2 linked regions of the Thermus aquaticus genome follow. The protein of the gene in region 2 interacts with the protein of the main gene of each other region in a pairwise test. Links are inferred from orthologs where the notes say so. Each region holds a gene or a part of one and is shown on either strand. Other genes may lie near its edges. The genes, in order: dprA and recA.

Region 1 (3,107 bases), 590 kb from region 2 along the record:
TGGTCTAGGGTCAGACGCATAAATCTAGTTTATGCAACTCCTAAAAGAATCTATTGGAATTATGGACGATCCTTCCCTAAGGTGGAAAGTGGCCGCGGGGAAAACCCCGCCGGCCTTCGGGAGGTGAAAAGCATGTTCCTGAGGATTGATCGGCTACAGATAGAGCTTCCCATGCCCAAGGAACAGGACCCCAACGCCGCAGCGGCGGTGCAGGCCCTTCTAGGGGGGCGGTTTGGAGAGATGTCCACCCTGATGAACTACATGTACCAGTCCTTCAACTTCCGGGGGAAGAAGGCCCTCAAGCCTTACTACGACCTCATCGCCAACATCGCCACGGAGGAGCTGGGACACATCGAGCTGGTGGCGGCCACCATCAACTCCCTTCTGGCCAAGAATCCGGGGAAGGACCTGGAAGAAGGAGTGGATCCCGTGACCGCTCCCTTAGGCTTTGCCAAGGACGCCCGCAACGTCGCCCACTTTATCGCCGGTGGGGGCAACAGCCTGGTAATGGGGGCTATGGGGGAGCACTGGCACGGGGAGTACGTCTTCACCAGCGGTAATCTGATTCTAGACCTACTCCACAACTTCTTCCTGGAGGTGGCGGCCCGCACCCACAAGCTCCGGGTCTACGAGATGACCGACAACCCTGTGGCCCGGGAGATGATCGGGTACCTCCTGGTGCGGGGTGGGGTCCACGCTGCCGCCTACGGCAAGGCCTTGGAAACCCTTACCGGGGTGGAGATGAACAAGATGCTTCCCATCCCCCGTATTGAGAACAGCAAGATTCCCGAGGCCAAAAAGTTCATGGACCTGGGCTTCCACCGGAACCTGTACCGTTTCAGCCAGGAAGACTACAAGGACTTAGGCCTCATCTGGGCCGGCCCTTCGCCGGAAGACGGCAGCGAAGTGGTGGTGGTGGACGGGCCTCCCGCAGGCGGCCCCGTCTTTGACGCCGGCCACGATGCCGCCGAGTTCGCTCCCGAGTTCCACCCCGGGGAGCTCTACGAGATCGCCAAGAAGCTCTACGAAAAAGCCAAGTAAGGCCGAGCAACACCCCTGCCGAGGCCTTTTCCTCGGCGGGGGTTTCCCTTGAACCGGTCAGGTGGCCCCGTACCGCCCCCCGGGGAGGGCCTGGACCAAGCCCTTGAGCTCCAGGAGGGTGAGGAGGGAGATGACCCCTTCCGGGCTCATCCCCAGGGCCTCTGCCAGGTGCTCGGGCAAAGCCTCCCCCTGGCGGAGGAGCTCGTAAAGCCGGGACTCCTCCGGGGAAAGCTCGGGGACCTCCTTGCGCCTGCCAGAAAAGCCCAGGTAGGCGAGGGCGTCCTCCGGGGCGAGGACGGGGTAGGCCCCGTCCTGGATGAGGCGGTTGGCCCCCAGGGAGCCCTGGTCCGTGGGCCTTCCCGGCACCGCCAGGACCTCCTTGCCTAGCTCCAGGGCGTAGCGGGCGGTGATGAGGGCCCCGGACTCGAGGGGAGCCTCCACCACGATGACCGCCCGGGCGAGCCCGGCGATGAGGCGGTTTCTGCGGGGGAAGTGCTCGGGCTTGGGGCCGGTGCCCAACGGGAACTCGGAGAGGAGGTCCATCCTTTCCGCCATAGGGCGGTGCTCCGGCGGGTAGATCTGGTCCAGGGCGCTTCCCAGCACCCCCAGGGTGCGGCCACCCGCCTCGAGGGCCCCCAGGTGGGCCTCCCGGTCAATGCCCCGGGCCAGGCCCGAGACCACCACCGCCCCCGCCTCCGCCAAGGCCCGGGCCAGCTTGCGGGCGAAGGAGAGGGCCCAGGGAGCCGCCCTCCTGGTGCCCACGACGGCCACCGCCTGGCCTTCCTCCGGCAGGGTCCCTTTGAGGTAGAGGTGGGTGGGGGGCTGAGGCAGGCGCTTCAGGCTTTCGGGAAACCCCTCCTCCCAAAGGCCCAGGATCCTGAGGCTAAGCTCCTCCGCCCGGCGCCTCTCGGCCTCCGCCCGGGCCTCGGCCTCAGAAAGCCTCTCCAGGAGCTGGGGAAAGCGCTCCGCCAGGGCTTTTTTGGGGTCTTCCGCCCCCAGAAGCTCTAGAAGCCTCTTGGGACCGATCCCAGGAAGGAAGGCCAGGGCCAGAGGGTCCACGGTCTGGAGTATACTGAAAGACCTGGAAGGTCCGGCCCCTGCCCCTTGGGCAAATCCCAGGGCCGGGATCACCTAACCACCATGGAAGAGAAAACCTATTCCGGATTCGTGGCCATCGTGGGCAAGCCCAACGTGGGCAAGTCCACCCTCCTCAACAACCTGCTGGGCGTCAAGGTGGCCCCCATAAGCCCCCGCCCCCAGACCACCAGGAAGCGCCTTAGGGGCATCCTCACCGAGGGAAGGCGGCAGATCGTCTTCGTGGACACCCCGGGCCTCCATAAGCCCATGGACGCCCTGGGCGAGTTCATGGACCAGGAGGTCTACGAGGCCCTTGCCGACGTGAACGCCGTGGTATGGGTGGTGGACCTCCGCCACCCCCCCACCCCGGAGGACGAGCTGGTGGCCAAGGCCCTGAAGCCCCTGGTGGGCAAGGTGCCCATCCTCCTGGTGGGCAACAAGTTGGACGAGGCCAAGTACCCCGAGGAGGCCCTGAAGGCCTACCACGCCCTCCTGCCCGAGGCCGAGCCCCGCATGCTCTCCGCTTTGGACGAGAAGCAGGTGGCCGGGCTCAAGGCCGAGCTCCTCGCCCTCATGCCCGAGGGCCCCTTCTACTACCCCGAGGACCACGCCAAGAGCGACCAGACCTTCGGGGAGTGGGTGGCGGAGATCGTGCGGGAAGAGGCCATGAAGCGCCTGTGGCACGAGGTGCCCTACGCCATCGCCACCAAGGTGGAGGAGGTGGCCGAGAGGGAAAACGGCGTCCTCTACATCAAGGTGGTCGTCTACGTGGAGCGCCCCTCCCAGAAGGGCATCGTCATCGGCGAGGGCGGGAAAAAGCTGAAGGAGATCGGCCAGGCGGCCAGGAAGCAGCTGGAGGTCTTCCTGAACCGCAAGGTTTACCTGGACCTCGAGGTCAAGGTCTACCCCGACTGGCGCAAGGACCCCGAGGCCCTAAGGGAGCTGGGCTACCGGGCCTCGGTGGGGTGAGCCCCGCCACCCCAGACTTC
Region 2 (3,302 bases):
GGCCGGGCTTCAGGCCCACCACCCCGGCCTCGAGGGCCGCCTCCTCCCCCCTCTCGTAGATGAAGGTCTTCATCTCCTGCTTGGCCTTCTCCACCACCTCCTCTATGCGGCTTGGGTGGATGCGGCCGTCTTTGAGGAGCTCCTCCAGGGCCATGCGGGCGATCTCGCGCCGCACGGGGTTGAAGGAGGAAAGCAGGACCGCCTCCGGGGTGTCGTCAATGATCAGGTCCACGCCGGTGAGGGCCTCAAAGGTGCGGATGTTGCGCCCTTCCCGGCCGATGATGCGGCCCTTCATGGCGTCGGAAGGGATGGGGACCACGGACACCGCCAGCTGGGCCGCGGTCTCCGAGGCCTGGCGCTGCATGGCCTGAGCCAGGATCTTCTGGGCCTCGCGCCTGGCCTCTACCCGGGCCCGCTCCAAGGCGGCCCGCACCCTGGCCGCCTTCTCCTCCTCCAGCTCCCGGTCCAACCGTTCCAGGATGAGCCTCCTGGCCTCCTCGGGGGAGAGGCCCGCCACCTGGTAGAGCCTCTGCTCAATCTCCTTTTCCCGCTCAAGGAGGCCGGCCTCTTTGGCCTTCAAGACCTCTTCCCGCTTGGATAGCGCCTCCTCCAGGGCGTCCAGCTTCATGGCCCGGGCGTCCAGGGCCTCGCCCCTTTTGGAAAGCCGTTCCGCCTCCCGGCGAAGCTCCTCCCGCTCCTCCTTGAGGCGCTCCCTTTCGGCCTTGAGCTCCTCCTGGAGGGCCTTAAGCCGCTCCCTCTCCGCCCTGAGCTCCTCCCTTTCCGCCTTCAGGCGCTCCTCGGCCTCGGCCAGGCGCCTCCTGGATTCCTTCTCCAGGGCCTCGGCCCGGGCCCGGGCCTCCTCCTCCAGCTCCTGCCGAAGGGCCTTTAGGCGGCTTTCGGCCTCCTCCCTCAGGGCCTTGGCCTCCTGGCGGGCCGCCTCCAGGATCTCCCTGGCCTCCTTGCGGGCAGACTCCAGGGCCTCCTTGGCCTCGGCCTTGGCGGCCTCGAGGATCTCCCTGGCCTCCCCCCTCGCCTCACCCTCACCCCCCTTGCGCCTCAGGAAGAGGGCGGCGAGAAGGGCCAGGACCAGGAGCAAAAGCACCAGGTCCAGAAGGGTCATCTACTCCCCCTCTTCCTCGCCGGCGGCCAGGACCACCTTGTCCGCCCGCTCCAGGACCTTGGCCCGGATCTCCTCCAGAAGCTCCGGCCGCTCCCTCAGGTACTCGGCCGCCTTCTCCTTGCCCTGGCCCAGGCGGTGCTCGCCGTAGGAGAACCAGGAGCCGGCCTTCTCAATGCCCCCCGCCGCTACGGCCACGTTGACCAGGTCCATAACGGGGTCCAGGCCCCGGCCGAAGTAGATCTCCAGCTCCGCCTCCCGGAAGGGCGGGGCCAGCTTGTTCTTCACCACCTTGACCTTGACCTTGATGCCCACGGCCTCGTTGCCCACCTTGATGGGCTGGCCGCTTTTGCGCACGTCCAGGCGCACGCTGGAGTAGAACTTGAGGGCCCGGCCGCCCGGCGTGGTCTCGGGGTTGCCGTACATGACCCCCACCTTCTCCCGCACCTGGTTGATGAAGATGGCGGCGGTGTTGCTCTTGGAGAGGACGGCGGGCAGCTTCCTCAGGGCCTGGCTCATGAGCCGGGCCTGGAGGCCCACGTGCTGGTCCCCCATCTCCCCCTCAATCTCCGCCTTGGGCACCAAAGCGGCCACCGAATCCACCACGATCACGTCCACCGCCCCCGAGCGGGCCAGAAGCTCCACGATCTCCAAAGCCTGCTCCCCGGTGTCCGGCTGGGAGACCAGAAGCTCCTGCACGTCCACCCCGAGCTTCTTGGCGTAAAGGGGGTCTAGGGCGTGCTCGGCGTCCACGAAGGCCGCCACCCCGCCCCCCTTCTGGGCCTGGGCGATGATGGTCAGGGCCAAAGTGGTCTTGCCCCCCGACTCCGGCCCAAAGATCTCGGTGACCCGCCCCCGGGGGATGCCCCCGATCCCCAGGGCCAGGTCCAGGCCCAAGGAGCCCGTGGGGATCACGTCCACCTGGAGCTTGGGCATCTCCCCCAGGCGCATGACGGCCCCCTTGCCAAACTCCTTTTCAATGGTCTTGAGGGCGTTTTCCAGCGACTTCCTCTTGTTCTCTTCCATGCTCACCTCGCAAAGGGAACTTTTCCAGAATGGTGTAGACGGGCCCCCTAGGCTTGAGCTCCGAGCGCACCAGGGCGAAGGACTCCACGGGCCAGGTGAGGCCGAAGACCACCGGGGGAACCCTGGGGGCGGGGGCCTTGCGCCGGGCCAGGGTGATGTGGGGCTTGAAGGCCCGGTCCCCTTCGGCCTTAAGGGCCTCCTCCCCCAGAACCTCCCTCACCCCATCCCTCAGGCCCCGGGCCAGGAGGTTAAACCCCTCCCCCTCGGCCTTGGCGAACCAGACCCGGGGCGTGCCCTCGTTGGGGAAGTAGCCGGTGCCCCTGAGGCCGGCCACAAAGGGCGGGGTCTTCCGCCCCAGGCGGTGGCCCAGGGCGATAAGGTCCTCCAGGTCCCCCTCGGGCCTTTCCCCCAAAAAGAGAAGGGTAAGGTGGAGCTGGTGGGGCGGCACCGCCTTCCAGCCCTTGTAGCGGGAAAGCTTCTCCTGGGCGGCCTCCAGGGCCCGCCTCACATCCTCGGGGAGAAAAACGGCGTAGAAAAGCCTCATGTCACCAGAAGGGCCAGCGCGGCGTACACGCTCCGTAGCCTCACCGCCTCCCGGTCCCCGGGGAAGCGGTACCGCCTGGCCTCCGCCCCCTGGGGGCCGGCCACGGCCACGTAGACCGTGCCCACGGGCTCCCCTTCCAGGGGGTCCGGCCCCGCCACGCCCGTGGTGGCCAGGGCGTAGGTGGCGCCAAAAAGGGTCCGAGCGGCCTCCGCCATGGCCTTGGCCGTCTCGGCGGAGACCGTCTTGGCGAGGCGTTCCTCCGGCACACCGAAGCGGGCCTTGGCCCCTACGGAATAGGATACCACGCCCCCCAGGTAGAAGCGGCTGGCCCCGGGAAGGCGGGTGATCTCCGCCCCCAGAAGCCCCCCGGTCAGGCTCTCCATGGTGGCCAGGGTGGCCCCCTCCAGCTCCATACGCCGCTTCACCGCCTCGGCCAGGGTCATCTCCCCCTCGCCCCAGACGGCCTTCAGGAGCTTCTTTTTGATCTTTTCCGAAAGCTCGGCCACCAGGTCCTCCCGGCCCCGCACCACCACCTCCACCCCGTGGACCTTGGGGTAGGTGCCCACCTCCACCTCCTCCCCCCGGAGGAAGAGCTCCCCCAGCCTTTCCACGATC

The links.
Region 1: the proteins of recA (region 2) and dprA interact in binary tests that used the Bacillus subtilis proteins (3 or more experiments, as listed by UniProt). The link is inferred for Thermus aquaticus from one-to-one orthologs.

The regions. Positions count from the first base shown.
Region 1 is NZ_LHCI01000106.1:163,249-166,355, forward strand. The notes cover bases 100-2,903. They hold dprA (DNA-processing protein DprA), read right to left. Parts: upstream 2,101-2,903; coding sequence 1,099-2,100; downstream 100-1,098. Other genes in these bases: BVI061214_RS01850 (manganese catalase family protein), read left to right, coding at 133-1,041; era (GTPase Era), read left to right, coding at 2,182-2,903. Outside these bases: BVI061214_RS01845 (hydrogen peroxide-inducible genes activator), read right to left, coding at 1-20; more of era, read left to right, coding at 2,904-3,087. UniProt on the Bacillus subtilis protein: Protein that helps load RecA onto ssDNA during transformation. Binds cooperatively to circular ssDNA, is able to bridge different segments of DNA. Favors the loading of RecA onto SsbA- or SsbB-coated ssDNA and formation of RecA-DNA filaments.
Region 2 is NZ_LHCI01000106.1:749,137-752,438, reverse strand. The notes cover bases 133-3,131. They hold recA (recombinase RecA), read right to left. Parts: upstream 2,144-3,131; coding sequence 1,121-2,143; downstream 133-1,120. Other genes in these bases: BVI061214_RS05075 (CinA family nicotinamide mononucleotide deamidase-related protein), read right to left, coding at 2,684-3,131; thpR (RNA 2',3'-cyclic phosphodiesterase), read right to left, coding at 2,094-2,687; rny (ribonuclease Y), read right to left, coding at 133-1,120. Also shown: more of rny, read right to left, coding at 1-132; more of BVI061214_RS05075, read right to left, coding at 3,132-3,302. UniProt on the Bacillus subtilis protein: Multifunctional protein involved in homologous recombination, DNA repair and competence.